4 regions of the Streptomyces sp. NPDC001513 genome follow, and region 3 is predicted to be linked to each of the others. Evidence: riboswitches for the same ligand, from Rfam matches in the RefSeq annotation. Region 3 holds a riboswitch; each other region holds the start of a gene.
What was found. A riboswitch is a leader RNA that binds a small molecule or an ion and turns the genes downstream of it on or off. The one in region 3 is predicted to bind cobalamin.
Positions count from the first base shown of each region.

Region 1: another riboswitch for cobalamin. It lies ahead of ACFYZ4_RS28480 (prenyltransferase/squalene oxidase repeat-containing protein); the one in region 3 lies ahead of ACFYZ4_RS32200 (prenyltransferase/squalene oxidase repeat-containing protein).
Region 2: another riboswitch for cobalamin. It lies ahead of ACFYZ4_RS20945 (ribonucleoside-diphosphate reductase subunit alpha); the one in region 3 lies ahead of ACFYZ4_RS32200 (prenyltransferase/squalene oxidase repeat-containing protein).
Region 4: another riboswitch for cobalamin. It lies ahead of ACFYZ4_RS04685 (CoA-acylating methylmalonate-semialdehyde dehydrogenase); the one in region 3 lies ahead of ACFYZ4_RS32200 (prenyltransferase/squalene oxidase repeat-containing protein).

Region 1 is NZ_JBIAVU010000013.1:267,769-275,290, forward strand. Features, by position in the region: gene ACFYZ4_RS28465 (ABC transporter ATP-binding protein) at 1-707, opposite strand, end outside; gene ACFYZ4_RS28470 (energy-coupling factor transporter transmembrane component T) at 704-1,924, opposite strand; gene ACFYZ4_RS28475 (SCO2322 family protein) at 1,921-2,592, opposite strand; gene ACFYZ4_RS28480 (prenyltransferase/squalene oxidase repeat-containing protein) at 2,592-3,848, opposite strand; cobalamin riboswitch at 3,961-4,092, opposite strand; gene ACFYZ4_RS28485 (MBL fold metallo-hydrolase) at 4,159-5,208, opposite strand; gene ACFYZ4_RS28490 (aldehyde dehydrogenase) at 5,389-6,852, shown strand; gene ACFYZ4_RS28495 (ferredoxin) at 6,852-7,085, shown strand.
Region 2 is NZ_JBIAVU010000009.1:61,918-69,439, reverse strand. Features, by position in the region: gene ACFYZ4_RS20945 (ribonucleoside-diphosphate reductase subunit alpha) at 1-2,206, opposite strand, end outside; cobalamin riboswitch at 2,351-2,483, opposite strand; gene ACFYZ4_RS20940 (GNAT family N-acetyltransferase) at 2,525-3,022, opposite strand; gene ACFYZ4_RS20935 (YbdD/YjiX family protein) at 3,089-3,286, opposite strand; gene ACFYZ4_RS20930 (carbon starvation CstA family protein) at 3,283-5,502, opposite strand; gene ACFYZ4_RS20925 (GntR family transcriptional regulator) at 5,667-6,431, opposite strand; gene ACFYZ4_RS20920 (extracellular solute-binding protein) at 6,721-7,522, shown strand, end outside.
Region 3 is NZ_JBIAVU010000016.1:211,669-219,190, forward strand. Features, by position in the region: gene ACFYZ4_RS32190 (energy-coupling factor transporter transmembrane component T) at 1-312, opposite strand, end outside; gene ACFYZ4_RS32195 (hypothetical protein) at 317-1,237, opposite strand; gene ACFYZ4_RS32200 (prenyltransferase/squalene oxidase repeat-containing protein) at 1,234-4,002, opposite strand; cobalamin riboswitch at 4,112-4,249, opposite strand; cobalamin riboswitch at 4,318-4,451, shown strand; gene ACFYZ4_RS32205 (hypothetical protein) at 4,562-5,971, shown strand; gene ACFYZ4_RS32210 (nucleotide disphospho-sugar-binding domain-containing protein) at 6,061-7,179, opposite strand; gene ACFYZ4_RS32215 (VanZ family protein) at 7,368-7,522, shown strand, end outside.
Region 4 is NZ_JBIAVU010000002.1:213,348-220,869, reverse strand. Features, by position in the region: gene ACFYZ4_RS04690 (acyl-CoA dehydrogenase family protein) at 1-1,046, opposite strand, end outside; gene ACFYZ4_RS04685 (CoA-acylating methylmalonate-semialdehyde dehydrogenase) at 1,043-2,542, opposite strand; cobalamin riboswitch at 2,735-2,913, opposite strand; gene ACFYZ4_RS04680 (cobalamin-binding protein) at 2,978-3,892, shown strand; gene ACFYZ4_RS04675 (short-chain fatty acyl-CoA regulator family protein) at 3,911-5,314, opposite strand; gene aceA (isocitrate lyase) at 5,705-7,006, shown strand; gene aceB (malate synthase A) at 7,193-7,522, shown strand, end outside.

The DNA.
Region 1 (7,522 bases), on a different contig from region 3:
ACCGGGGAGACGGCCATGATCTCCGCCGGGGGCCCCAGGACGGGGGACGCGCCCGGCGACGGCAGGAGCAGCACCTGGTCGGCGTACTGGACCACCCGCTCCAGCCGGTGCTCCGCCATCAGGACGGTGGTGCCGAGGTCGTGGACGAGGCGCTGGAGGACCGCCAGGACCTCCTCCGCCGCCGCCGGGTCCAGCGCCGACGTGGGCTCGTCCAGGACCAGGACCCGAGGGTGCGGGGTCAGGACCGAACCGATCGCGACCCGCTGCTGCTGGCCGCCGGAGAGCGTGGCGATGGGCCGGTCACGGAGTTCGTTGAGGCCGAGGAGGTCCAGGGTCTCCTCCACCCGGCGGCGCATCACCGCAGGTGGCAGGCCCAGGGACTCCATGCCGTACGCGAGTTCGTCCTCCACCGTGTCCGTCACGAAGTGGGCCAGCGGGTCCTGCCCGACCGTGCCGACCACGTCCGCGAGCTCCCGCGGCTTGTGCGTGCGCGTGTCACGGCCCGCGACCGTGACCCTGCCCCGGAGCCGGCCGCCCGTGAAATGGGGGACCAGCCCGGACACGGCCCCCAGCAGGGTGGACTTGCCGACCCCCGACGGGCCGACCAGGAGGGTCAGCTCGCCTTCCGGGATCACCAGGTCGACGCCCTGGAGGGAAGGCCCGGCCGCGCCCTCGTAGGTGACCGACACCTGCTCGAAGCGGATCACAGCGACGCCTCCTTGGGCGGTACGGGTGCCACGAACGCGGGCAGCAGGCCGATCAGGATCGCCGCCGCCGGCCACAGCGGCAGCGTGGGCGCCACCAGCGGGACCACCCCCGGGTGCAGCGCGGCCGGGTCGACGGAGCCCGCGCGGATGAGGAGCGCGGCGACGGCCGCGCCCGAGCCGGCCACCAGCCAGGCGCGCGGCCCCCAGCGGTCGGGCCGGTAGCGGGTCCGCACCGACCGGCGCCCGCCGAGGCGCAGGCCCGCGAGGGCCAGGACCGCGCCGATGCCGAGCACGGGGAGCCCGTACGCGGCGCCCTGCGCGGCCAGCAGCCCGTACGTGCCCGCGCACATGCCGAGGAGACCGCCGAGGGTGAGGACGTTGGTGGTGTGCCGGACGGCCGGCGGGACCTTCGCCGTGCGGCCGTAGCCGCGCGCGTCCATCGACGCGGCGATGGCGACGGAACGCTCCAGGGCGCCCTCCAGGACCGGCAGGCCGATCTGGAGGATCGCCTTCACCCCGCCGGTGGGGCGGCCGCGCAGCCGGCGGGCCGTCCGCAGCCGGACCACGTCGGCGACCATGTTCGGCGCGAAGGTCATGGCGACGACCACTGCGACCCCCGCCTCGTACAGGGCGGCGGGCAGGGACTTCAGCAGCCGCGCCGGGTTCGCGAGGGCGTTCGCGGCGCCCACGCAGACGAGGAGGGCGGCCAGCTTCAGGCCGTCGTAGAACGCGAAGACCAGCTGCTCGGCGGTGACCTTCCCGCCGAACCGGATGCCCTGCGCCCAGGCGGGCAGCGGGATCTCCGGGAGCGTGAACAGGGTGTGCGCGCCGGGGACGGGCGAGCCGAGCAGCATGGAGAACAGCAGGCGCAGGCCGATGACGACGAGGCCGAGCTTGAGGAACGCCCCGTAGGAACGCGCCCAGGGCGCGTCCGTGCGGCGGGCCGCCACCACGTACCCGGCGACGCCGACGATCAGCCCGAGAAGCAGGGGGTTGGTGGTGCGGGAGGCGGCGGTGGCGAGCCCGAGGGCCCAGAGCCACCAGGCCCCGGCGTGCAGGGCGGTGGCCCGGCCGGCGAGCGGGGCCTGCCATTTTCTCTTGTACGTCGACCAGCGCGGGGGATCCTGCGCCGCGGGCAGGCTCCGGCGGGCCGGGGTCACGTCGTCGCGTGCGGCGCCGCGCCTGTCTTTCAGCCCCTCCGCACGCTCGCCCGTCATCGGGTGCGGCGGCGGGATTGCCAGAGGGCGGCCGCGGCCAGGGCGGCCACGGCTGCGATGCCCGCCAGCAGGCCCGCCGACGGGCCGCCGTCGTCCGGGGCCGCGGCGGCGGGCGCCGCCGACGCGCTCGGCGCCGGGGCGTCCGCCATCGGTTCGCCGCAGCCCTGCCTCGGGTAGCCCGAGATCGCGCACAGCAGGGCCGCGCTGTTGTAGCGCAGCGGCTTCGCGACCGATGCCAGCGCCTCGGCCGCCGTGGCCTCCGCGGCCACCTGCGCGCACGCGGTGCGCGGGGCGTCCTGCGGCGGGGCCTCGCCCGCCGGGGCGTCCGCGGGCACGCCGAAGTCGACGACGAGCGCGACCCGCTTGCGGCCCTGCGCCGGAGGGGTGGAGCCGCAGACGGCCTCGAAGTCGGCCGCGGCGCGCGGCTGCGCCGCCTGGTCCGCCGCGTCCTTGCTCACCGAGAAGCGGAACCCCTGCACGGAGCCGTCCTTCGGGCGGGCCATCGAGGGGCCCTGCGTGGCGTACGACCAGCGGCCGCCGCCCGAGCCGTCCCAGAACGACCAGTAGCGGTAGCCGGCCGCCAGCGCCGGAGCGGCGGCCAGCACGGCCAGGACGCTCCCGAGGGCCAGCGCCAGAGCGAGGGCCACGGCGGGCCGGCGGCGGCGCATCAGAGCTGGTTCTTCTTCCGGCGGCCGCTCAGCAGGATGCCGATGCCCACGCCGGCCGCGCCGCCCGCGCCGATGATCCACCAGAGGTTCTGGTTGTCGGACGACTCCTCCTTCACGGGGGTGGCGTCCGTGTCCGCGCCCTGCGGGGCCGGGCCGGTCGCGTTCAGCGCCGCGACGAGGTCGGTGCCGCCGAAGGACTTCGGGTCGGTGCCCGTGGCGTGCGCGGCGAGGATCAGGGTGCCGAGGGCGGCCGGCTTGCCCGTGGACCACTCGGCGGAGTTGGCCTTCAGCCACTCCAGGGCGCCCGCCGCCGACTGCTTGTGCCCGGCCGCGGCCAGGGCGATCACCGCGTCGACGGTGTTGCCGGTGTCCGGGGTCGGCTGGTCGGCGCCCGGGGTCACGGCCGTCAGGTGGCCGTCCTTCTTCAGGGCCTCGGCGAGGTAGCCCGCCGCGCCCTGGGCCGCTGCCGCCGGGTCGACGGTGCCCGCCGCCGGGCAGGTCGGCGCGGCCGCGGGGGTGTCCGTACCGGAGGGGACAACGGCCGAGCCCGTGCCGAGGCCGGCCAGCACGGCCGCGGCGGAGGCGTCGCCGTTCGCGAGCAGCTTGCCGTCGACCGGCTGGAACGCGAACGCGCCCCGGTCGCCGGCCGGCTCGGCGGCGCAGCCCAGCTGGAAGGAGAGCAGCGCCTCGTAGGGGGTCTTGCCCGCCTTCGACTTGATCTCGGCCGGCTTCTCGCCGGCCGCGGTCAGGGCGCTGATCACGAGGGCGGTCGAGTTGGCGTCGGTGCCGCTGTCCATGGCGCCGCCCGGGTTGGAGCTCCAGCCGCCGTCCTCGTTCTGTACGGACTTCAGCCAGCCGACGGCCTTCTTGACGCTCTCACCGTGGCCGCCGAGCGCGGTCAGCGCCTGCACGGCGGCGGCCGTCGCGTTGGAGTCGATGTACGCGGTCGCGTCGCAGTCCTTGGCGGTGTCCGCGCGGAAGGCGGGGAAGGAGCCGTTCGCGCACTGCTGGCCGGCCAGCCAGTGCACGGCCTGCGCGGCGGGCTTGATGCCGACGGTGTCCTGGGCGAGCAGCGCGAAGGACTGCCGCCACACGCCGTCGTACATGGGGTCGTCCTTGCCGTACAGCCCGGAGGGGATGACCGGGGGTGCGGAGGGGGAGGCGGGCGGCGCGGTGTCGGCGAGGGCTGCGGGGGCGACACCCACGCAGAGCACGGCGGAGGCGGCGAGCGCGGCTGCGCTGCGGCGGACGTTCATGGGGGAGGGTGCCTCTCCTGCTGGGGAACCGGAGGCGGGCACGCACTGGCACCGGGCTCCGGCTCCGTTTACCTCGACGGTGCCGGCCGCCGGAGGATCCGGCGGCGCGAGCCGCGCACTTCCGGTACGGGGCATTCCGGCTCCCCGCCCGGGCGGTGCCGGGGTGGGTCACGGTTGCGGGTCAGCGCCGGATTCGCACCGGCTTCCCCCCCGTACAGAAGTGTGGACGACGGCTTCACTCTACCGGCCCGTAGCCTGCGGGCCCGGGGGCACTGGGGGCCCGGGCCCCTTACCGGCCGCGCCGCCGTCCCTACACGGCCCGGTACGTCACCGGGTCGGTGCCCGGGACGGCCTCCGCGCGGCCCTGCTTCACCAGCCGCCGCAGGTGGGCTTCCGCTTCCGAGACGGCGATGTTGCGGGAGCCGTACGGGATCTGCTCCCAGGGCCGGTTCCACTCCATGAGCTCCGCCAGCGCCCACGGGGTGAGCGGTTCGGCCAGCAGGGTCCACAGCCCGGACAGCCGCTCCTCGTGGTGGTCCAGCAGTTCCCGTACGCGGGCGGGTGCGTCGGTGAAGGCGTACTGGTGGGCCGGGAGCACCTCGGCGGGTGCCAGCCGGCCGATGCGTTCGAGGGAGTCGAGGTAGTCGCCGAGGGGGTCGGTGACGCGGGTGTCCTCGGGGGCCTCGTACAGGCCGATGTGCGGGGAGATCCCGGGCAGCAGGTGGTCGCCGGAAAAGAGGCGGCCGTTGCCGGGCAGGTTCGCCGGGTGGGCCTCCTCCAGGTGCAGGCAGACGTGGCCGGGGGTATGGCCGGGGGTCCAGATCGCGCGCAGCCGGCGTCCGGCGAGGGGGAGCAGTTCGGCGGGGACGATCTCCCGGTCGGGCACGGCGGCGCGCAGTCCGGGCAGGGTCCGCATGCGGCCGCTCGCGCGGGCGGCGCGCAGGGGCGCGATGTGCTCCTCGGGGGCTCCGGCGGCGGCGAGCTTGGCGCTCATGTAGTCGAACCAGACGCCGGGCTCGGAGGCGCGGGTGCGGACGACGACCTCGGTGTCGGCGGCGTGCATGGCGATCCAGGCGCCGGACGCCTCGCGGACCCGGCCGGAGAGGCCGTGGTGGTCGGGGTGGTGGTGGGTGATGACGACGCCGTGGACGTCGGCGACGGGGATGCCGAGCGCGGCGAGCCCGGCGACGAGGGTGTCCCAGGACTCGGGGTCGTCCCAGCCGGTGTCGACCAGGACCGGGCCGCGGTCGGTGTCGAGGACGTGGACGAGGGTGTGTCCCAGCGGGTTGTCGGGGATGGGCACCTTGATGCCCCACACGCCTCCGCCGTGATCGGTGACCTGTGACGTGTCCTCCGGCATGAGCCCTCCGCCCGTTGCCGCCCTCTGACGAGAACGTGTTTCAGTAGTAGCCCAAGTCGACCACTTCCACGCTCTTCTGACTAGTCGTTGGATCTTCTCCGCTGTTCCGTCCTGGCCGTGGACTCCTCGAACTAGAACTGGTATCAGTTCTGGAACGCCAAGCCGCAGGAGGCCTCAGCCATGACCGAGCTCGTGGAACACGGACAACTGTTCATCGGCGGGGAGTGGACGGATCCGCTGGGCACCGACACGATCCGGATCGTCTCCCCTCACACCGAGCAGGTCATCGGCTCCGTCCCGCACGCCTCGAAGGGGGACGTGGACCGTGCCGTCGCCGCCGCGCGCAAGGCGTTCGACGAAGGGCCCTGGCCGCGGATGACGCTGGACGAGCGGATCGCCGTCGTCACCCGGATCAAGGACGCCATCGCGGTGCGGCACGAGGAGATCGCCCGCTCGATCAGCTCCCAGAACGGGTCCCCGTACTCCTGGAGCATCCTCGCCCAGGCGCTCGGCCCGATGATGGTCTACGACGCCGCGATCACGGTCGCGCGCGCCTACCCGTACGAGGAGCACCGCCAGGGCGTCCTCGGCCCGATCCTGGTGCGCCGGGAGCCGGTGGGCGTGGTCGCCGCCGTCATCCCGTGGAACGTCCCGCAGTTCGTGGCGGCGGCCAAACTGGCGCCGGCGCTGCTGACGGGCTCCACGGTGATCCTCAAGCCGTCCCCCGAAGCGCCGCTGGACTCCTTCATCCTCGCCGACATCGCGCGGGAGGCCGGACTCCCCGAGGGCGTGCTGTCGATCCTGCCCGCCGACCGCGAGGTCAGCGAGTACCTGGTCGGCCACCCCGGCGTCGACAAGGTCGCCTTCACCGGCTCGGTCGCCGCGGGCAAGCGCGTCATGGAGGTCGCCGCCCGCAACCTGACGAGGGTCACGCTCGAACTCGGCGGCAAGTCCGCCGCGGTGATCCTGCCGGATGCCGACCTGGACTCCACCATCGCCGGGATCGTCCCGGCGGCCTGGATGAACAACGGGCAGGCCTGCGTGGCCCAGACCCGGATCCTCGCGCCGCGCAGCCGGTACGAGGAGGTGGCCGAGGCCCTCGCGGCGGCGGCCGGCGCGCTCGTCGTCGGCGACCCGCTCGACCCGGCGACGCAGCTCGGCCCGCTCGTGGCCCAGCGGCAGCAGCAGCGCTCGCTGGACTACATCCGGATCGGCCAGGAGGAGGGCGCGAAGGTCCTGTCGGGCGGCGGCCGCCCGGTGGGCCTGGACCGCGGCTGGTACGTGGAACCCACCCTCTTCGGGGACGTGGACAACTCCATGCGGATCGCCCGCGAGGAGATCTTCGGCCCGGTCGTCTGCCTGATCCCGTACGGGGACGAGGCGGAGGCCGTACGGGTCGCCAACGACTCGGAGTTCGGCCTCAGCGGCAGCGTCTGGACCGGCGACGTCGAGCACGGCATCGACTTCGGGCGGCAGGTGCGGACGGGCACCTTCAACGTGAACACCTTCAGCCTCGACATGCTCGGGCCGTTCGGCGGCTACAAGAACAGCGGCGTGGGACGGGAGTTCGGGCCGGAGGGGCTGAGCGAGTACCTGGAGCACAAGATGATCCACCTGCCGGCGGGCTATGAGGCGGGTGCCTGATGGGTGACCGCTGGCAGGTCGAGGTGGACCGGGGGGTCTGCATCGGCTCGGGCATGTGCGTGAACCACGCCCCGGACGGCTTCGTCCTGGACTCGGCGCGCCAGTCGCATCCGCGCACCGCGCAGTCGGACGCGAACGAGCCGATCCTGACGGCGGCGGAGGGCTGCCCGGTGGAGGCCATCCTCATCACGCTGGCGGCCACGGGCGAACCGGTCTTCCCGCCGGAGGACTAGGGGGGCCGGTTGGCTGCCGGTTGGCTGCGCCGCTTGGGCTGGGTGTGGGGTGGGCCGGTTGTGCCGGGGCCGGGCGCGCGCCGGGGTGTCTCCTCGGGCGCCGAACGTTTCGGGGGGTCGGAGTGCGGAGGCTTGTTGTGTTCGGCGCCCTGCGGGGATCACCCCGACACACACCCGACCCCGGCCCATCCGGCCCGGCTGCGCCGATCCTTCAGCCCTGCCGCACCGACTCCAGCCTGGCTGCACCATTCGGCTTCGCCGCACAAATTCAGCCCCTCCGGCGTTTGAGGAGCGGGTCCGGGCAGAGCCCGGCGGGGTGCGGGGCGGAGCCCCGGTCTTTGAGCCGCACCATTCCAGCCCTGCTGCACCACTCCGGCCTCCGCCGCGCAAATTCAGCCCCGCCGGCGTTTGAGGCGCGGGGTGTGGGGCGGAGACCC
Region 2 (7,522 bases), on a different contig from region 3:
ACATCGAGCTGAGCTTGCCGATGGTGGGCGTCTCCAGGAACAGGTTCAGCGACTGCGACTGGTCCAGGAACGGCGTACGGGCCGCCGCCATGTCGATCAGACCGCGCTGCGGGATCTCCCACGCCGTGCGGTACAGCTCGCGGACCTCCGCCGGGATCCAGCCGAAGCCCTGCACCGAGCCGGAGGCCTCGCGCAGCGCCTCGCGGGACTGGGCGTCCCACACGCCGAGCGCCTTCAGCTCCTCCACCAGGTAGCCGTTCACCTGGAGGAACTCACCACTGAGCGTCTCGCGCTTGAAGAGGTTGGAGACCTGCGGCTCGATGCACTCGTACACGCCCGCGATCGAGGCGATCGTGGCCGTCGGGGCGATGGCGAGGAGCAGCGAGTTGCGCATGCCGGACGTCGCGACGCGGGCGCGCAGCGCCTCCCAGCGCTCCGGCCAGTTCAGCTCGGTCTCGTAGTGGTCCGGGTGCAGGACGCCGCGCGCGGTGCGGGTCTGCTCCCAGGCCGGCAGCGGGCCGCTGCGCTCGGCCAGGTCGCACGAGGCCTCGTACGCCGCGAGCATGATGCGCTCGGAGAGCCTGGTGGAGAGGGCCTTCGCCTCGGGGGAGTCGAAGGGCAGCTTCAGCTTGAAGAAGACGTCCTGGAGGCCCATCGCGCCCAGGCCCACCGGGCGCCAGCGGGCGTTGGAACGGCCGGCCTGCTCGGTCGGGTAGAAGTTGATGTCCACCACGCGGTCGAGGAAGGTCACGGCGGTGCGGACGGTCTCGTCCAGCCGCTCCCAGTCGATCTCGCCCGTCTCCGTCAGCACGAACGCGCCGAGGTTGACCGAGCCGAGGTTGCAGACGGCCGTCTCGCCGTCGTTGGTGACCTCGATGATCTCGGTGCAGAGGTTCGAGGAGTGGACGACCGTGCCCGGCTCGGCGGTCTGGTTCGCCGTGCGGTTGGAGGCGTCCTTGAAGGTCATCCAGCCCTGGCCGGTCTGCGCGAGGGTGCGCATCATCCGGCCGTACAGGTCGCGGGCGGGCATGGTCTTGCGGGCCAGGCCCTCCGCCTCGGCCTTGCGGTAGGCGGCGTCGAAGTCGTCGCCCCACAGGTCGACCAGCTCGGGCACGTCGGCCGGGGAGAACAGCGACCACTGGGCGTCCGCGTTCACGCGGCGCATGAACTCGTCCGGGACCCAGTGGGCGAGGTTCAGGTTGTGCGTACGGCGCTGGTCCTCACCGGTGTTGTCGCGGAGCTCCAGGAACTCCTCGATGTCCGCGTGCCAGGTCTCCAGGTAGACGGCGGCGGCGCCCTTGCGGCGGCCGCCCTGGTTCACCGCGGCGACGGAGGCGTCGAGGGTCTTCAGGAACGGCACGATGCCGTTGGAGTGGCCGTTGGTGCCGCGGATCAGGGAACCGCGGGCGCGGATGCGGGAGTACGACAGGCCGATGCCGCCCGCGTGCTTCGACAGGCGCGCCACCTGGTGGTAGCGGTCGTAGATCGAGTCGAGCTCGTCCAGCGGGGAGTCCAGCAGGTAGCAGGAGGACATCTGCGGGTGCCGGGTGCCGGAGTTGAAGAGGGTGGGGGAGGAGGGCAGGTAGTCGAGGCGGCTCATCAGCCGGTACAGCGAGGCCACTTCCTCGAGGGCCTGGACGCTCTCGTCCGCGGCGAGGCCACAGGCCACGCGCAGCATGAAGTGCTGCGGGGTCTCGATGACCTGACGGGTGATCGGGTGGCGCAGCAGGTAGCGGCTGTGCAGGGTGCGCAGGCCGAAGAAACCGAAGCGGTCGTCGGCGCCCTCGGCGAGGGTGTGCTCGACCAGCGCGTCCAGGCGGTTCGCGTGGGTCCGCACGAACTCGGCCGTGCGGTCGGCGATGAGGCCCTCGCGGTGGCCGACCTCGACCGAGGCCGAGAAGGAGGTGGAGCCCTGGCTCGCGGCCTCGTCGCGCACGGCCAGCGTCAGCAGCCGGGCCGCGAGCTTCGAGTACGCGGGGTCCTCGGAGATCAGACCGGCGGCGGCCTCGGTGGCGAGCCCCCGCAGTTCGGCCTCGTCGGCGGCGGAGCTGCGGCCGCGGAGCGCGGCGGCGGCGACGCGGCCGGGGTCGGTGTCGGGGAGGTCCGCCGTAAGTTCGGTGAGGGTACGCAGCAGCGTGGCCCCCGGGCCCTCGGTGTTGTCGCCAGAAATGGACTCGGCGCGCGGTGCGGAAGGCGCGATGGTCACGGCGGGAGCTCTCCCTCGCTCGGCCCGGTCATCGGCGGAGCGGGGCGCGAGCGGGCGCATGCGGGCGTGGCAGGAACGCGTTCACACCGCATGGCGTCCACCGGCCCAACCGCGAGGCCCGGACGTGTCGGCACCCGGTTCGGTCGAGCCGGGCGCGCTGCCGGCAGGTCATCGGACTTGGTGTCCGGTAGCCGGACACTTCATACCGTTGCGGGACAGTTCCGGATTCACACCGGATTCCCCTGCGGCGACAGCAGCCTTGAGCATACATGTGGGGGCGCCCCTATGAGGCAACCCCCACATGTAGTGTCGGCGTGGCTACAGCTTGAGCCGATACGCCAGAAGTGTCAGGCCCGGGATGGGCGCCCAGTCCCGCTCCGGGACGCGTACGAAGCCCAGGCGCGCGTAGATCCGGTGGGCGCCGGCCATGCTGCGCTGGGTGGAGAGCACCACGGCCGACACGCCCTCGATCGCCCGCGCCCGCTCGACGCACGCCCGCACCAGAGCCTCGCCGGCGCCCTGGCCGCGCCCCTCGTGGGCCACGGCGAGCATCCGGAACTCGGCCTCGTCCGGGCCGGCGATGTCGGCGAGCGGACTCCCGGGTGCGGCGAAGGTCACCCCGCCCAGGATCCGCCCGTCGCGCTCGGCGACGAGCACCTCGGCCAGGGCCGCCCGGCCGGCCACGTCGCGCAGCACGTTCAGGTAGGCGTCGTCCTCGTTGAAGTCCAGATGCCCGTCGGCGAGGTAGGCCTGCGCCGTGATCCCGCCCAGCTCCGCGTACTCGGCGGGCCGTACCGGTCTGATCGTGATGTCCATGCGTTCGAGTGTGCCGGAGGCGCGCGAAGGGCCCCGCCGGATTTCGGCGGGGCCCTCCGGTGTGACTCAGCAGCAGCCGAAGCCCTTGCGGGGGTCGGCCTCGCGGGCGTCCGTGCGGGCGCGTTCGAAGGCGCGGCGGGTGAGGACCTCCGCGTCCGGGTCGTGGGAGCGGGCGTGGGCGACGTACCGGTCGTACGCCGCCTCCCCCGAGAACTCCCGTACGTAGAACCGGGCCCGGGCCAGCACGCTCCGTACGGTGCTCACGCCACCGGCTCCTTGACGTGTCCGCCGCCCGAGTCGAGGCCCGCCGCGGCGAGCTCCGCCCGCTCCTCGGGCGTCGGGATCAGCCCGGCCGGGGCGACGATCTTCGACTCGGTCCACGGGACCTCGGTGAGGGTCACCGACTCCGGCTTGCGGACGGCCTTCAGGCAGGTCCGGGCCGCGTCCAGGAGCACGATGACGATCAGCGCCGCGAAGAGGGCCGACAGCACGCCGTCCACCGTGGCATTGGTGACCACGGTGTGCATCTCGTCCATGTTCTTCGCGGGCTTGAGCACCTTCCCGGCGTCGATGCCCTCCTGGTAGGTGCTGCGCTGCGCGAAGAAGCCGATCTTCGGGTTGTCGGAGAAGATCTTCTGGTAGCTGGCGGTGAGCGTCACGGCCACGTCCCAGACCAGCGGGACGGCCGTCACCCAGGCCCACTTGAGGCGACCGGACTTGACCAGCAGGGTGGTGCAGACGGCCAGGGCGACCGCGGCGAGCAGCTGGTTCGCGATGCCGAACAGCGGGAACAGCTGGTTGATGCCGCCCAGCGGGTCCTTGATGCCCACCCACAGGAAGTAGCCCCAGGCCCCGACGACGATGGCGCTCGCCAGCCAGACTCCGGGCTTCCAGCTGACGTCCTTGAACGGCTTGTGCAGGTTGCCGAGGGTGTCCTGGAGCATGAACCGGCCGACGCGGGTGCCCGCGTCGAGGGTGGTGAGGATGAACAGTGCCTCGAACATGATGGCGAAGTGGTACCAGAAGGCCTTCATGCCGGCCCCGCCGATCACCGACGAGAAGATCTCCGACATTCCGAGTGCGAAGGTCGGTGCGCCGCCCGTACGGGACAGCAGGCTGGCCTCCTCCACGTCCTTCGCTGCCTGGGTCAGCGCCTCGGGGGAGATGGCGAAGCCGAGGTTGGTGACCGCCTGCGAGGCGGACTCGACGGTGGTGCCGATGACCCCGCCGGGGGAGTTGACCGCGAAGAACAGGCCGGGCTCGATGATGCAGGCCGCGATGATCGCCATGACGGCGACGAAGGACTCGGTCAGCATCGCGCCGTAGCCGATGACCCGGACCTGGGTCTCCTTCTGGATCATCTTCGGGGTGGTGCCCGAGGCGACCAGCGAGTGGAAGCCGGACAGGGCGCCGCAGGCGATGGTGATGAAGACGAAGGGGAACATCGAGCCGGCGAAGACCGGGCCGTCGCCGCGCGCGGCGAAGTCCGTGACCGAGGGCATCTTCAGCATCGGCATCGCGATGACCACGCCCAGCGCGAGCAGCGCGATCGTGCCGATCTTCATGAAGGTGGAGAGGTAGTCGCGGGGCGCGAGCAGCATCCACACCGGCAGCACCGACGCGATGAAGCCGTACGCGACCATCCAGATGACCAGCGTCTCCTTCTCCAGCGTGAAGGTGCCCGCGAAGGAGGACTCGGCGACCCAGCCGCCCGCGATGATGGCGACCAGGAGCAGGGCGACACCGATGGTGGAGACCTCGGTGACCCGGCCCGGCCGCAGCACGCGCAGGTAGAAGCCCATGAAGAGGGCGATCGGGATGGTCATGCCGATGGAGAACACGCCCCAGGGGGAGTGCGCCAGGGCGTTGACGATGACCAGCGCGAGCACGGCCAGCAGGATGATCATGATGGCGAACACGGCGACCAGGGCGGCGGCTCCGCCGACGGGGCCGATCTCGTCCCGGGCCATCTGGCCGAGCGAGCGGCCGTCGCGCCGGGTGGAGAAGAACAGCGTGATCATGTCCTGCACGGCGCCGGCGAAGATGACGCCCGCGACGATCCAGATGGTCCCGGGCAGGTAGCCCATCTGCGCGGCGAGCACCGGTCCGACGAGCGGGCCGGCGCCGGCGACGGCGGCGAAGTGGTGGCCGAAGAGCACCCGGCGGTCGGTGGGATGGAAGTCGACACCGTTGTCGAGGCGTTCGGCGGGGGTGGCCCGCGTCTTGTCCACCTTGAGCACGCGGTCCGAGATGAAGCGCGCGTAGAAGCGGTAGCCGATGGCGTACGAGCCCAGCGCGGCGGCGAGCAGCCACGCGGCCGAGATCTCCTCACCGCGCGAGAGCGCCAGCACGCCCCAGCCGAGGGCGCCGACGAGTCCGACGAGCACCCACACGGCGATGGACTTCGGAGAGGGCGAGCCCGGTGTGGTGTCCGGGCCCGCCGTGTCCCGTTCTGTCCCTGTTGCTTCCGGTTCAGGCATGACCTCGTCCCCTCGTCGATCATCTGCGTAAGGGCAGGGAATCTACGGGGGATTGCCCGGTGAGCGTAAGGGTCCGTCCGCATTCCGGTATGTGAAGGAATTCGGTAGGCCGGGGTCCGGCGGGCGGGGCCGGACGGTCTCGGACGGAGGCCGAACGTACGAGGTCAGACGGCGGGGCGCTTGAGGCGGGCGACGAACTTGTACCGGTCCCCGCGGTACACCGAGCGCACCCACTCCACCGGTTCCCCGTCGGCGTCCAGCGAGTGCCGCGACAGCATCAGCATCGGCAGGCCGACGTCGGTGCCGAGCAGGCCGGCCTCGCGCGGCGTGGCCAGCGAGGTCTCGATCGTCTCCTCGGCCTCGGCCAGGTGGACGTCGTACACCTCGGCGAGGGCGGTGTAGAGGGAGGTGTACTTGGCGAGCGAGCGGCGCAGCGCGGGGAAGCGCTTCGCCGACAGGTGCGTGGTCTCGATGGCCATCGGCTCGCCGCTGGCCAGGCGCAGCCGCTCGATGCGCAGCACCCGTCCGCCGGTGGTGATCTTGAGCAGTCCGGCGAGGGTGTCGTCGGCCGTCACGTAGCCGATGTCGAGGAGCTGGGAGGTCGGTTCGAGACCCTGGGCCCGCATGTCCTCGGTGTACGAGGTCAGTTGCAGTGCCTGGGAGACCTTGGGCTTGGCGACGAAGGTGCCTTTGCCCTGGATCCGCTCCAGTCGTCCCTCTACGACCAGTTCCTGGAGGGCCTGCCGGACGGTGGTCCGCGAGGTGTCGAATTCGGCCGCGAGCGTGCGCTCCGGCGGGACCGGGGTGCCGGGCGGCAGTGTCTCGGTCATGTCGAGCAAGTGCCGCTTGAGTCGGTAGTACTTGGGAACGCGTGCCGTGCGGGTTGCTGCCCCGCCGTCCGGCTCCGTGGTCGCCCCTTCGGTGGCCATCGCCGCCCGCCTTCCCGACTCCAGTTTCGCTGCCGTCACCGGCTCCTCCGATATGTGCGGTCACATGGTGACACGTAAGGGGGGACAGGCCTTCTCTCTCCCCAGGTGTCGGTCCGATAACGGACCGGGCACCCGCTCATTAGACCCTTGACACCCCTAAAGGTCTAGGCCAAGCTCCAGCTACTGGTCTAAACCAATATGGATCAGATCCCGGCCCCACGGCAGTACTTCGCGTATGTCACCGCGGCGGGCGAGGGAAGTGCAGGCAGGCATCCCTGAGGAGGGTGGCGTGAAGCGCAAGCTCATCGCGGCGGTCAGTGTCGCGGGCATGATGGTCGGAGTCGCGGCGTGCGGCGACGGCGGCGACGACAAGGCCAAGACCGACGCGGGTGGCGCCAAGGAGATCACCGTCTGGGTGATGGACGGCTCCGCTCCCAAGGCCTGGATCGACGAGGTCAACAAGGAGTTCTCGGCCAAGCACCCCGGTGTCACGGTCAAGGTCGAAGAGCAGAAGTGGACCGGCATCCAGGAGAAGGTCACCACGGCCCTCTCCGAGAACAACCCGCCGGACGTCCTGGAGCTCGGCAACACCCAGACCGCTGGCTACGCGGTCACCGGCGGCCTCGCCGACCTGACGAAGGACAAGGCCAAGCTCGGCGCCGACGCCTGGCAGAAGAGCATGCTCGCCTCGGCCGAGATCGACGGCAAGCTCTACTCCGCCCCCTGGTACGCCGCCAACCGCGTCGTCATCTACGACAAGAAGGCCTACGAGAAGGCCGGCGTCACCCCGCCGAAGACCCGCGACGAGTGGATCGCCGGTCTGGAGAAGCTGAAGGCGGCCGACCCGGCCTCGCAGCCGATCTACCTGCCCGGCCAGAGCTGGTACGTCCTCGCGGGCTTCGTCTGGGACGAGGGCGGCGACCTCGCCGTCAAGGACGGCGCCAAGTGGAAGGGCGGACTCGGCACCCCGCAGGCCGCTTCCGCCGTGGAGTTCTACAAGAAGCTCCAGTCCTTCTCCACCGCCCCCAAGGACAAGGACGAGGCCAACCCGCAGCAGTCCACCGACATCGTTCCCAAGGGTGGCGTCGCCT
Region 3 (7,522 bases):
GCCGGTGGCGAAGACCGCGCGGAAGAGCACGCGGATCGCGACGACGGTGAGAGCGAGGTAGAGGTAGTACTTGAAGCCGCGCGCCCAGGGGGCCTCGGTGCGGCGCATGGTGATCACGTAGCCGAGGACCGCGAGGACGAGGAACAGCAGCAGCGGGTTGTTGGTGCGGCTCACCGCGGTGGCCAGGGCCAGCGCCCAGATCCACCAGGCGACCGGGTGCAGGGTGCGGGGCAGACGGCGGCCGCCCGCGTCCGGCGCGGGGCCGGACGCGGGCGGCCTGGCCGCTGCCGCCGTGGCGGTGGTGCGTGACACGCGGCTACTCCGTACGACGGCGGCGCTTGGCCGCGTACACGGCGGCGGCACCGATCAACAGCACCAGCGCCCCGGTGGCGACGGCGGGCAGGTACGAGCCGACGTCGTGAGCGGCGTCGGCGGCGGGCGCCGCCTCGACCACCTCGGGGCCGGGCGCGGGCGCCGCCACCGCGGGAGCGCTGGACGAGGGCGACGCGGAGGGCGTCGGCGAGGCGCTCGCGGAAGGGCTCTCCGACGGCGAAGGGCCGGGCGGCGTCGTGGCCGGCGCGGGGTCGGCCGGCAGGGGGTTCTCCGGCTTCGGGCCCGTGTTGACGTTCGGAGGCAGGGGCGCCGCGGTGCGGGTGTCCTTCGGGGCCGACTTGTCCCCGCCGGTCGGCTGGGCGTTCTTGGCGCGCAGCTGGTCGGGGGTGACCGTGGGCTTGCCCTCGGTGCCCTCGATGTTGGTGCCCCCGAAGATCCACAGGTCGACGCTGCCGGGCTTCGGCTTGTACAGCATCGCGCCGAGCTGGCTGTACTCCCACGTGTTCTGGCCCGGATTGGCGTGCCAGTACGACCAGTAGGCGGAGGCCGGCGGGGTCAGGACGCAGTCGTCCTGCTGCGGGGTCGGGAACTGCTTCCCGCCCTGGTACCCGCTGTAGCCGATGCGGCAGATGAAGGCGGGGCCGTCGTGGCCCGTGCCGGTGGTGGCCCAGCCGCCCTGGTTGAGCAGCTCGTAGCCGGTGGTGGGCGTCGTACCGCAGGAGCGGTAGACGGGCCCGCCCCAGCGGCTGAAGTCCACGGCGAGGACGGCACCGGAGGAGGTGGTGCACTGGCCCATCGGCTGCGGGGACGCCCCGGCCGGGGCCGCGGTGGCGGCGAAGGCCGCCACCGTCAGCCCGAGCGCGGCGGCCGTACGGGACAGGGCGCGCACGAGGCGGCCGGTCATGCCTCGCCTCCGGTGGTGGTACGGCGCTTGCGTGCCGCGCGGGTGATGCCCCAGCCGCCGAGGACGAGGGCCACGGCCGCGGCGGCGATTCCGCCGACCTGGGCACCGGTGGAGGCGAGGCCGCCACCGGCCGAACCGGAGCCCGTACCGCCGGCGCTCTCGCCCGGGGTCACGATGACGGGCGCCGAGGGGGAGCCGGAGGGCTGGACCGAGGTGGTGGGGACGGGCTGCGGGGTGGTGCCGTCCAGGCTGCGGGTGAGGGTGGCGAAGGAGATGCCGGTGGCCCCGCCGACGGCCTGGGTGGAGGCGCGGACGTCGGATCCGGGCTGGCCGCCCTTGGCCACGTTGAATCCGCCGTCGCCGTTCTGCTGGGAGGCCAGGAACGTGCGGGCCTTGGCGATGCGGTCCGCGTACCTGGCGCTGTCCAGGGACATGCCCTGCACGGCCAGCGCCGCCGAGTTGACGGAGTTGCCCGAGGCGCCGGGGAAGCCGCCGTCCTCCTTCTGCTGCGTCGCCAGCCAGGCCAGCGCCTTGTCGACGGCCGCCTGCGAGGCGGCGTCCGGGAGCAGGTCGAGGGTCATCGCCGCCATGGCGGTGGAGTCGACCTCGGCCTGGCTGGGCTCGCCGATCAGGCTGGGCCAGGCACCGGAGGGCTCCTGGAGGCTCTTCAGGTAGGCGATGGGCTCTCCCGCGGCGGCGCTCTCGCCCGCGCGGACCTGCGCGATGACGCCGAGGGACTGGGAGAAGACGGACGTGGCGTTGGTGTAGGCGCCCTTGTCGGCGCAGGAGCGGTCGGGCTGGGCCGACTTGGCCGGGCACACGGCCTTGGCGAGCGCGGCGATCAGGTCCTGGCCGCCGAAGGCGCGGGGGTCGCGGCCGACGGCCTGCGCGAGGAGGGCCGTCTTGCCGATGGAGCCGCCGCCGGCGTACTTGGTGCCGATCAGGGTCCAGTCGTGCACGCCGCGGCCCTTGCCGTCCTTGCCGCCCTTGTCGAGGAAGTCGACGATGTTGCGCAGGGTGGTGTTGTCCTCGCCGGTGGCGGCGAGCGCGTAGGCGCCGTCGATGGTCAGGCCGTAGTCGGCGAAGCCGCTGCCGGGGCTGTTCTCGTAGTACCGGCCCTGGATCAGCCGGCTGTGGTCGGTGAGGTAGGCCGTGCCCTTCTTCAGGTCGGGCCCGGCACCCGGCACGGGCTTCGTGGGGTCCGGGGACGGCTTCGGCGGGTCGGACTTCTTCGTGGTGAGCGCGACCAGATCGGTCTTCGCGCCGGCGATGGTGGCCGCGGTGGTGGCCATCAGCACGGGGTCGGTGTCCGGATCCTCGAACGTGAAGGCTCCCACCGGGAGTTGCTCCCGGGACAGCCAGGAGACCGCGGCGTCCGCGAAGAGCGGGTCACCGAGCGTACGCAGGGCCTGGGCGGCCAGGCCGGTAGCGAAGGCGCTGCCGACCGTCGTGTACGAGGCGGCGGGCAGCGACCCGGTCGGGGCCTGAGCCTTCTTCAGGTACGCGCGGCCCTTCTCCACGACGGGGTCGTGACCGCCGGCCCGCTTGAGGGCCAGGGTCATCAGCCCGGTGGCGCCCGCCTCGCTGTCGCACCAGTCGCCGGCGCGGAGCAGCATGCTGCTGAATCCGCCGTCCTCGCACTGGAACGCGGTCATCCGGGCCACGGCGTCGGCGGGCGGTGTGACACCGCCGTTCACCAGGGCGATCACGGCCAGGGCCTGGCCCTCGGCCTGGTAGGGGGTGCGGAAGTCGCCCTTGGTCATGCAGCCGGGGACCGGCTCGGGGGCTTCGACGCCGCTGGTGCAGACGTACTTCACGAGGTCGCCGAGCAGGTCGCGCCCGCCGAAGGCGCGGGGGTCCTTGCCGGTGGCCTCGGCGACGAGCGCGAGCCGGGCCGCGGCGGTGGCGTCCGGGGCCTGGTCCTTGCCGGCCGGGTACGCGTACGCCTCCGTGTGCGCGGGGGTGGCGAGGAAGGCGGCGGCCTTCTGCGCGGCCGGACTCTTCGGGTCGACCGCGGCCAGGGCGTAGATCACCTCGGTGGTCGCCGGGTAGTCCGTATCGGTGGAGTCCGCCTTGAGGACGCGCTCGCCTTCGATCAGCTTCCCGGTCAGCCAGCGGGTGGCGGCGGGGAGATCGACCGCGCCCGGCGGTACGTCCGGCGGCTTCGGGCCGGTGGGGTCCGGCTTGGGGCCCCCGCCGCCGGCCCGCACGTCGTCGGGGGAGAAGGTGGGCTTGCCGGAGGTGCCGCCGACATCGGTCCCGCCGAACACCCAGGCGTCCACGTCACCGGGCTTCGGCGCGCGGGACTTCGCGCCGAGGGAGCTGTAGGTCCACTTCTGGTCGCCGGGCGAGGCGTGCCAGTACGACCAGTAGGCGGTGGCCTTCGGGGTGAGGACGCAGTCCTCCTTGTCCGGAGTGGGGTACTCCGTCCCGGAGTTGAAGGTGCCGAACCCGAGGCGGCAGATGAAGGCGTCACCGTCGTGCTGGGTGCCGACCGTGGTGAACCCGGCCGTGTGCAGCAGCTCGTAGCCCGTCGTGAGGGTGGTGTCGCAGCCCCGCTCGACCTTGCCGCCGAAGGGACCGAAGTCGACGGCCACGACCGCGCCGGTGGTCGCCGTGCACTGCTCGATGGGGTCGGCGTTCGCCGAGGTGGGCGCCGTGAGGAACGCCACCCCCGCACCGAGGGTCAGGAACGCCGCGGTCGCCAGGGACAGCAGCCGCCGTCTGGTGTGCGTACGCCGTTCGTCCCGCTGTTCGGTCCCCACCGCGGCCCTCGTCTCTGCCGGGCGGCTGCGTGCGTGGCGATGCGCCCCCCGGCACGGCTGGGCCCGCGGGGAGCGGTGACGACCACGCCGTAGTCCGCGACGGCGTTCTCCGTACAGATGACTGCACACCAGGTGTTCCGACTCGCCCGGCGGGTGCCGGGCCTACGGTTGCGGGTCAGCGCCGGACTTCGACCGGCTTCCCCTGGTGCTGAGTTCTTGTCAGCGGAGTGCAACACGGGCCGAGGCAGGGCGTCAAGGTGGCGTGTGTCTCACCGCATCCCGTCGTTCGCATCCCTGTTGGGACGGCTGGCGGACCCCTGATCACTCGGGTAGCGTCCAGGGCTGCCACATGGGGGAACCTGGTGAGAATCCGGGGCTGACGCGCAGCGGTGTGGGACGGCGGGGGCCGTTCCCGAGCCCGAATGCCCACGCGGCAAACGCAGCACCGAGAAGCCGTACCACGCGTTCCGGACGGCGGCCTCCGCCATGTCCGCCCGCGTCCCAACGGGCCGGGACGGAGCAGGGACCGGCCGGCGTCCGCCGATTCCAGGAGCAGGCCATGTCCCGTCCCCGTACCTCCCGCCGTCTCGCGCTCGCGGTGCCCGCCGCGTTCGGCGCCTTCGCCCTCACCGCGCTGCCCGCCTTCGCGACCTCGACGCCCGCGCAGATCGCCACGTCCAAGACCAACGGCGTCGCCTACCTCAAGTCCCTGCAGGCGGCCGATGGTTCGTACGCCGGCGCGGGTCTGTCCAACGAGTGGGCGTTCAGCGCCTTCGCCGCGGCCGGTACGGCGGTCGTCGACGTCGCCCCGGGCGGTGACACGACGAAGAACGCCCGAACCGTCTACCGCAACCTGATCGCCACGTCCGGCTGGCCGTCCGCCACCCCGGTCGTCACCGACTACGAGCGCGGCACGCTGAACGCGTACGCGGCGGGCGTCGACCCGGCGCGCGTCTCGGACTCGAGAAACCTCATAGCGAACGTCTACTCCTACTGGCAGACCGCCGAGGCGGGCTACTTCGGACCGTCCGGCAACTTCAACGGCACCGTCTTCGCGGCCCTTTCGCTCGGCGGCGCCAAGACCCAGGCGGGCGGCACCCGGATCCCGCAGGCGCTGACCGACTCGATCGTCACCCGCATCCGCGCCAACCAGCACAACGACGGCGGCTGGACCTTCAGCAAGGCCGAGGGCAACCCCACGGCCCTGGCCGCCGCGGGCGACGTCGACATGACCGGTGCGGCGATGGCGGCCCTCTGCGTCTCGGGCGTCCCCAACACCGACGCCGACGTGGTCCAGGCGAAGAACTTCCTCAAGGGCAGGCTCGCCACCACCGGCGCCTTCAACTCCATGTACGGCGTCAACACCAGCTCCAACGGCTGGGGCGTCGCCGGGCTCAACGCCTGCGGCATCAACCCGCAGACCGGTGACTTCCTCACCGCCTCCAACAAGACCCCGATCGACTTCCTGCTCGCCAACCAGTACAACCCGGGGGGCGGCTTCAAGTACAAGCCGGCCGACACCACCCCGTCCCCCTACTCCTCCATCGACTCCCTGCGCGCCGTCGCCGGGGGCGGCTTCACCGCCGCCCCGCCGGTCCCGGTGACCCCCGGCGCCCCGCAGTGGGTCGCCCAGTCCACCTTCACCGCCGGTACGGCCACCAAGCTGGCCCTCACCGTCGACGACGGCGCCGGCGGCCTGAAGGTCTGCTCCGTGGCCTTCACCCCGACCGGTACGACCACCACCCTCGGGGACGTCCTGAACGCGGCCACCACCGCGGCCACCCCGGCCGGCTGCGTCACCAGCGTGACCCCCTCGTCGGGCACCGGCACGATCACCGCCGTCAACGGCAAGGCCAACAGCGGCTCCAACACCTGGAAGGTCAGCGTCGACGGCTCCGCCTTCGCCGGCGCCGTCCGCAACAAGGTGATCAACGTGGGCGACACCATCGCCCTGCGCTGGGGCGCCTGACCCCTCCCGGGTGCGTGGCCCCGTACGGAGCCACGCACCCGGCGTCAGTCGGCCCGCAAGGCCGCGGGGAAGGCCGCCGGAGAGCGCTGCTAGGCGAGGGCTTCGAAGGAGGCGACCAGGTCGGCGGGGGAGGGCAGCGCGGATATCTCGGCCTGGGTGGTGGCGGCGGCCTTGCGCAGGTCGTCGTCGGTGAGGAGCCGGCCGAGCAGGTCGGCGTCCACGCTGTCGCCGCTCGCGCGCAGGGCGAAGCCCAGGCCCGTCGCGGCGTCGACGTTGATGAAGTGGTCGGCGCCCTGCGGGAGGATCAGCTGGGGGACGCCCCGGGCGGCGGCGGTGAGCATCGTGCCGGAGCCGCCGTGGTGCACGACCGCGTCGGCGGAGTCCAGCAGCTGGGCCAGCGGCACCCAGGGCAGGGGGCGGACATTGGCGGGGAGGGTGCCGAGCGGGCTCAGGTCGGTGTCGCCCACGGCGAGCAGGAACTCGGCGTCGACGGAGGCGGCTTCGGCGATCACCCGGCTGATCGGGTCGACGCCCGCGAAGGTGGTCACCACCGTACCGAGGGTGACGGCGATCCGGGGCCGGGAGCCCCGGGCCACGAGATCGCCGGGCACCGTGCCGCCGCCGTTGTACGGCACGTAGCGGACGCGCAGGCCCGTGCCGTCCCCGCCGAGGGAAGCGGGTACGACGTCGACGACGGTACGGGTCGCCGGGCCTTCGAGCTCACGGGTCCGGTACTCGTCCACCAGGACGCCGGCGAGCCGGCCGACCATGCCGAGCCCGGACAGCACGCCGAAGTTGTGCACCACGGCGGGTATGCCGAGGGCCGCCGAGACCAGGGGTGCGGCGGCCTGGAAGGAGTCGTGGACGATGAGGTCCGGCTGCCAGGCGGTGGCGAGCGCGAGCAGGCCGTCGATGGTGACCCGGCTGTGTTCCGCGAAACCGACTGTGGCCCGCCGCTGGATGTCCTCCGGGCTCCTGCCTTCCGTGAGGAACTGCGGCTCGGTGTCGTCCGAGGCGCGCCGGAAGGCCTCCGTCAGCGTCGAGCCGTCGCCGATCTCGACGGTGGGGATGCCGGTCTGCCGCAGCTGGTCGAGCGGGGTCGAACCGGCGAACAGCACCTGGTGCCCGGCGGCCTGGAGCGCCTGGGCGGTGGGCACCATCGGGAACAGGTGGCCTGCGGCAGCGGGTCCGGTGAACAGTACGCGCACGGCGTTACTCCTTGCGTGGAGCTCCTTGATTCTTCTTCCAGACCGTCGAACGCGCGTGCCGCTGTGTCTGTTTCCGCTGGCATGGGCGAGTTTCAGCCGATTCCGATGCGCCCGGACCCGGTGGATATCGTGGGCGTATCGAAAATCGCATACGCCCCCGCAACGGCCCTCCGCCTCCAATGAGGGGCATGAACCACACCGCATCCCTGTCGGCGCCGTCCCGCCGCGCGCGCCAGGCCGTGCTCCTCGGCCTGACGGTCCTCGCCGTGGCGAGCGCCCTGTTCTCCGTACGGCGGCCGCTCATGATGTCCGCTCCGACGTGCATGGCCGGGCGGTGGCACGG
Region 4 (7,522 bases), on a different contig from region 3:
TACTCGCTCAGGTAGCCGTATCCGCCGTGGAGCTGGAGGGCGCGGTCGGCCACCGTGTAGCCGGTGTCGGTGGCGAACCGTTTGGCCATCGCGCACAGTTGCGGGGCCAGCGGGTCCCCCCGGTCCAGCGCGTCGGCGGCCTGCCGGACCAGCGCGCGGGCCGCGGCCAGCTCGGTGGCCATGTCCGCGAGCCGGAACTGCAGGCCCTGCGCGTCCAGCAGCCGCGCCCCGAAGGCCTCGCGGTCGGCCAGGTGGACCAGGCTGCGGTCGAGCGCGCTCTGCGCGCCGCCCAGCGAGCAGGCGGCGATGCCGAGGCGGCCGCCGTTGAGGCCGTTCATGGCGATGCGGAAGCCGTCGCCCTCCGCGCCGAGCCGCCGGTCGGCGGGGATGCGGACCCCGTCGAGGACCACCTGCCGGGTGGGCTGCGCGTTCCAGCCCATCTTGCGCTCGTCGGGTCCGAAGGAGACCCCGGGATCGCCGCGTTCGACGACGAAGGCGGAGATCCCGCCGGCGCCCGCGCCGCCGGTGCGGGCCATGACGACGTAGACCTCGGAGGCGCCGGCGCCGGAGATGAACTGCTTGACCCCGTTCAGGACGTAGTCCTCGCCCACCCGTTCGGCCCGGGTGCGCAGGGCGGCGGCGTCGGATCCGGCGCCGGGTTCGGTCAGGCAGTAGCTGCCGAGGGACCTGGCGGCGCACAGGTCCGGCAGCCAGCGTGCCCGTTGGCCGTCGTCGCCGTAGCGGTCGATCATCCAGGCGACCATGTTGTGGATGGACAGGTACCCGGCGATGGAGGGGCACCCGGTGGCGAGGGTCTCGAAGACGAGGACCCCGTCGCTGCGGGAGAGACCCGAACCGCCGTGCTCCTCGCGGACGTAGACACCGCCGAGGCCGAGGTCCGCCGCCTTGCGGATCACGTCCAGCGGGAAGTGCTTGTCCTGGTCCCAGGCGACGGCGTACGGGGAGAGCTGCTCCTGCGCGAAGTCCAGGGTGACCTCGGCCAGGGCGAGCTGGTCGGGGGTGAGGGTGATGGTCACCGGGCTCATCCCATCGTCGGGATGGTGAAGCTCGCGCCCTCCTTCGCCCCGGAGGGCCAGCGCGAGGTGACGGTCTTGGTGCGGGTGTAGAAGCGGATCGCGTCGGGGCCGTGCTGGTTCAGGTCGCCGAAGCCGGACCGCTTCCAGCCGCCGAAGGTGTGGTACGCGACCGGGACCGGGATGGGGACGTTGACCCCGACCATGCCGGCGCCGACCCTGCGGGTGAAGTCCCGGGCGGTGTCCCCGTCCCGGGTGAAGATGGCCACGCCGTTCCCGTACGGGTGCTCGGTGGGCAGCCGCAGGGCCTCCTCGTAGTCGGCGGCGCGGGCGACGCACAGCACCGGGCCGAAGATCTCCTCGCGGTAGATCCGCATCTGCGGGGTGACCCGGTCGAAGAGCGAGGCACCGGCGAAGAAGCCGTTCTCGTGCCCGGGCAGGGTGAACCCCCGTCCGTCGACGACGAGTTCGGCGCCCTCGTTGACCCCGATGTCCACGTAGCGGCGGACCCGGTCCTGCGCGTCCCGGCTCACGAGCGGGCCGAAGTCCGCGTCCGGGTCGTCGGACCGGCCGATGCGCAGAGTGGCGATGCGCTCCGTCAGCCGGGCGACCAGCGCGTCGGCGGTCTCCTCGCCGACGGGCACGGCCACGGCGATGGCCATGCACCGCTCGCCGGCGGACCCGTAGCCGGCGCCGATCAGGGCGTCGACGGCCTGGTCGAGGTCGGCGTCCGGCATCACGATCATGTGGTTCTTGGCCCCGCCGAAGCACTGGGCGCGCTTGCCGTGGGCGGCGGCCGTGGCGTAGATGTGCGCGGCGATCGGGGTGGAGCCGACGAAGCCGAGGGCCTGGACGCGCGGGTCCTCCAGCAGGGTGTCGACCGCCTCCTTGCCGCCGTTGACGACATTGAGGACGCCCGGCGGCAGACCGGCCTCCAGGAAGAGCTCGGCCAGTCGCAGCGGCACCGAGGGGTCGCGCTCGGAGGGCTTGAGGATGAAGGCGTTTCCGCACGCCAGGGCGGGCGCCGCCTTCCACAGCGGGATCATGGCGGGGAAGTTGAAGGGCGTGATGCCCGCGACGACGCCGAGCGGGCTGCGCAGCGAGTGCACGTCGATCCCGCCGCCGGCGTTGTCGGTGAACTCCCCCTTCAGCAGATGAGGGATGCCGGCGGCGAACTCCACGACCTCCAGGCCACGTTGGAGGTCGCCGTGGGCGTCGGCAATGGTCTTGCCGTGCTCGGCCGACAACAGCCGTGCCAGCGACTCGCGTTCGCCCTCCACCAGCTGGAGGAACCGGAGCAGGACGCGGGCCCGGCGCTGCGGGTTCCACTCGCCCCACTCGCGCTGAGCGGTCTCGGCGTCGGCGATGGCGGCCTCGGTGTCGGCGCGCCCGGCGAGCGGGACCCGGGCCTGTACGGCGCCGGTGTTGGGGTCGTACACATCGGTGAAGAGGCCGGATGTCCCGGTGACGTGCTTGCCGCCGATGAAATGGGTGAGTTCACGGACCATGGTTGCCTGCTCTCGTCAGGTGCGGATCCGAGGACGGCACGGCAGACCGGCGGCGGCACCCGGGTCGGGTGCGCCGCATGGAAAGCCGTGGGACAGGGTCTAAGTGAACGCGGGGGTCGCCGCTCGCTTCGCCGGATCACCAGGGTCGTGGGTACGGACCGGTGCCATGCGTGTCTGCTCCATCCTCGTGGACAACACGGAACGCTCCGCGGCCGGTATCCTGACTCCCGGATCCCCGCGTGCCGCCCGCCTTCCCGACAGACCTCGTCAGTGGCGTGTGGATGGCAGCACACTCCCCGGTCACAGTGGCGGGACCGTGCCGGTTTCTCACCGGCTTCCCTGCACCGCGGACCTTGTGCCAGGAACATATAGTTGGACGTCCTAGTAAGTCCACCCCACCACCCCGTGCACGGCGCTGCGGCCTACAGTCGGGGCATGCGCATCGTCTCCCTGCTGCCGGCCGCCACCGACATCGTCGCCGAGCTCGGTCTGGCCGGTGACCTGGTGGGACGCACCCACGAATGCGACTGGCCGCCGGCGGCGGTCGCCGGCGTCCCGGTCGTCACCGCGGCCGAATTCTCCGCCGAGACGCTCAGCAGCCGGGAGATCTCCGACGCCGTGGGCGGCGCCGCGCACTCCGGATCCTCCCTCTACACGCTCGACACCGAGGCCCTGGCGGCCCTCGCCCCCGACGTGGTCCTGACCCAGGACCTCTGCGACGTCTGCGCCGTCTCCTACCGGGGGGTGTCCCAGGCGGTCCGGGTGCTCGACGCCGGTCCGCGGGTGCTCAGCCTGGAGCCCCGCACCCTGGACGACGTACTGGACTGCCTGGTCACCGTGGGGGAGTTGCTCGGCGTACGGGAACGGGCCGAGCGGCGGCGCGAGGAGCTGCGCGCACGGCTCGCCGGGGTGCGCCGGTTGACGGCGGGACGCGCCCGGCCCCGGGTGGTGGCCATCGAATGGCTCGACCCGCTGTGGCCGGCCGGGCACTGGGTCCCCGAACAGATCGGCTGCGCCGGAGGCGAACCGCTGCTCGCCGCGCCGGGGGAGCACACCAAGGCGATGACCTGGGACGAGGTCGTCGCCGCGCGCCCCGATGTGCTGCTCGTGCTGCCCTGCGGCTTCCCGCCCGAGCGCACCCTGCGGGAGCGGGACCTGCTCACCTCCCTGCCCGGCTGGGCCGGGCTGCCCGCCGTACGCTCCGGCGCCGTCTGGGTCCTCGACGGGCCGGCGTACTTCAACCGGCCCGGGCCCCGGGTGGTGCGGGGCGCGGAGGTACTGGCCCACGTGCTGCACTCCGTACGGGCGGGTGAGCCCGTGACCGCGGCGGAGGCCCGGCGGCTGGACTGAGCCGCCCCGCGCCGCCGTTCAGCCGCGGTCCGCGAGGACCGGGTACGGGACGAAGGTGCTGCTGTTCTCGTCGACGGCGAGGGTGCGGCCGAGCGGCGGGACCGCCCGCTGGGGGCAGTCGAGGCGTTCGCAGAGGCGGCAGCCCATGCCGATGGGGGTGGCGGCCGCCGTGTTGTCCAGGTCGAGCCCGTCGGAGTAGACGAGGCGGGAGGCGTGCCGGATCTCGCAGCCGAGGCCGATGGCGAAGGTCTTGCCGGGCTCGCCCCAGCCGCCGCGGTGGCGGGTGACGGCGCGGGCGGTCCACAGGTGGCGCTGGCCGTCGGGCATGGCCGCGATCTGGACGTGGATGCGGCCGGGCGCGGCGAAGGCCTCGTAGACGTTCCAGAGCGGGCAGGTGCCGCCGGCGCGGGAGAAGTGGAAGCCGGTGGCGGACTGCCGCTTGGACATGTTCCCGGCGCGGTCGACGCGCACGAAGGAGAAGGGCACCCCGCGCAGCCTGGGCCGTTGCAGGGTGCTGAGGCGGTGGCAGACCGTCTCGTAGCCGAGGCCGAAGTGGTCGGTGAGCCGCTCGATGTCGTAGCGGAACTCCTCCGCGGCCGTGTGGAAGGCGCCGTACGGGAGGATCAGCGCGGCGGCGAAGTAGTTGGCGATGCCGATCCGGGCCAGGCCGTGGGTCGCGGAACCGGGCGGGAAGTCCTCCGCGGCCAGCCGGTCCAGCTCCTCCCCGTACTCCAGCAGGGCCAGTTGGGTGGCGAGCCGGAAGGCCTGCTGGCCCGGCCGGAGCCGGCTGGAGATGTGCAGGACGCGGGCGCGCTCGTCGTAGTGGTGCAGCCGGTCCGAATCGGTGGCGAGGCGCACCCCGTGCCGGTCCGTGAGCCGCGCCGACAGGGCGCGTACGACGTCTCCCGGCCGGATGCCCACCGCGCGGGCCAGCTCCTCGGCGGCGAGGTCGGCGTCGTGCAGGTAGTTCTGCCGCCGGTAGAAGAACTCGCGGATCTCCTCGTGGGGGGAGCGCGGGGTGTCCAGGGCGCCGTCCCGGCCGTCCGCGGCCCCGGCGAGCCGCTCGGCGAGCAGCTGGCCACGCCGGCCGAGGTCCAGCAGGACCGAGGCGACGGCGGGCATCCGGGTGGCGAGTTCCGCGAGGTCGGAGGCGGACACCCGGGCTTCGGCCACCTCCGTGGCGAGCGCCTCGCGGAGGTCGGCCACCAGCCGGCTGGTGTCGCGCTCCGAGAAGAAGCCGGGGTCGACGCCGAACGCCTCGGTCAGCCGCAGCAGCACCGGGACGGTGAGCGGGCGCGAGTCGTGCTCCATCTGGTTCAGGTAGCTGGGCGAGATGGCGAGGACGCGCGCCAGCTCGGCCTGGCTCATCCGCCGCTCCTCGCGCAACCGCCGCAGCCGCGCGCCCGCGTACGTCTTGCTCACCGTGCTCCTCGCCTGCTCCACGTGTGCCGGGGACAGCCGCAACCCTACGCGGGATCCGGGCGCTGCCGACGTTTGCAAACTTGGCAAAACCGGCCGTGAAGATTCGCAGAACTTGGCATTCGTCCCTTCTTGATGGCACTCGGTGCCACTGTCAGAGTCAGTCCTGCGGCCCGCCGGACCCGGCAGCCGAGACGGACGCTCCGGGCGCGATTCATGCCCTGATGTCGGAGATCCCGGCGGTCCCGGCTCGGCGGCTCGGCAACATTGCTCCGTTCGGCCTCCGGGCCGGTCCGGCGGCCGCGATCCCCGAGTGAGGCACACGGTGCCAACACGGTGCACAGCTGACCAGAACATTGGCAGATCAAGCGATTCATGGAGACGGTGACGGTCATGGCAGAGGCGAACACGACGGCGGCGGCCCAGCAGCTCGAACAGCGGTGGGCCACGGACCCGCGCTGGGCCGGCATCGAGCGCACCTACACCGCCGAGGACGTGGTGCGGCTCTCCGGCAGCGTCCGCGAGGAGCACACCCTGGCCCGGCGCGGCGCCGAGCGCCTGTGGCGCCAGCTCCACGAGCAGGACTACATCCACGCGCTCGGCGCCCTGACCGGCGGCCAGGCCGTCCAGCAGGTCCGCGCCGGGCTGCAGGCGATCTACCTCTCGGGCTGGCAGGTCGCCGCCGATGCCAACCAGGCCGGCCACACCTACCCCGACCAGAGCCTGTACCCGGTCAACTCGGTGCCGCAGGTGGTCCGGCGGATCAACAACGCGCTGCTGCGCGCCGACCAGATCGCCACCGCCGAGGGCGGCACGACGGGTTCGATCGACGGGGGCACGGACTGGCTGGCGCCGATCGTCGCCGACGCCGAGGCCGGTTTCGGTGGCCCGCTGAACGCCTTCGAGCTGACCAAGGCGATGATCGCGGCGGGCGCCGCCGGCATCCACTACGAGGACCAGCTGGCCTCCGAGAAGAAGTGCGGCCACCTGGGCGGCAAGGTGCTCGTGCCGACCGCGCAGCACGTCCGCACCCTCAACGCGGCCCGCCTGGCGGCCGACATCGCGGACACCCCGACCCTGATCATCGCCCGTACGGACGCCCTCGCCGCGACCCTGCTGACCAGCGACGTCGACGAGCGCGACGCCGAGTTCTGCACCGGCGAGCGCACCGCCGAGGGCTTCTACCACGTCCGCAACGGCATGGCCCCGGTCATCGCCCGCGGCCTCGCCTACGCCCCGTACGCGGACCTCATCTGGGTGGAGACCGGCACCCCGGACCTCGCGCAGGCCCGCGAGTTCGCCGAGGCGATCCACGCGCAGTACCCGGACCAGATGCTCGCCTACAACTGCTCGCCGTCCTTCAACTGGAAGGCCGCGCTGGACGACGACCAGATCGCCAAGTTCCAGCGGGAGCTGGGCGCGATGGGGTACCGCTTCCAGTTCATCACCCTGGCCGGTTTCCACTCCCTCAACCACGGCATGTTCGACCTCGCCCGCGGCTACGCCGAGCACGGCATGACCGCGTACGTGGACCTCCAGGAGCGGGAGTTCGCCGCCCAGGCGCAGGGCTTCACCGCGGTCAGGCACCAGCGCGAGGTCGGCACCGGCTACTTCGACCTGGTCTCCACCGCGGTCAACCCGGCCTCCTCCACGACGGCGCTCTCCGGCTCCACCGAGGAAGAGCAGTTCCACTAGGAGCGCGCCGCCGGCTCCCGCCGGCTCCCGCCGGCTCCCGCCGGCTCCCGCCGGCTCCCGCCGGCTCCCGCCGGCTCCCGCCGGCTCCCGCCGGCTCCCGCCGGCGCCTTCCGATCGCCGTCCGACGGCGCCCGGGGCCCTGTCGGCCCCGGGCGCCGGCCGCCCCACGCCGAGGAGTAGAACCGCATGTCACACACGCCCCTGACCAGCAGTGTCCAGGTCCTCGGCGCGCAGGGTGAGCGCCACGAGGAGATCCTGACCCCCGAGGCCCTGGAGTTCATCGGCCGCCTCGATGCCGCCTTCGCGGACCGCCGCCTGGAGATCCTCAAGGAGCGCCGTCGCCGCGCCGCCCATCTGGTCTCCGGATCGCCCCTGGACTTCTCCCGCGCCACCGTCGGCGTGCGCACCGACCCCGACTGGCGGGTCGCCCCGCCCGCGCCCGGGCTGACGGACCGGCGGGTCGAGATCACCGGCCCGCCCGAGCGCCGGATGGCGGTCAACGCCCTCAACTCCGGG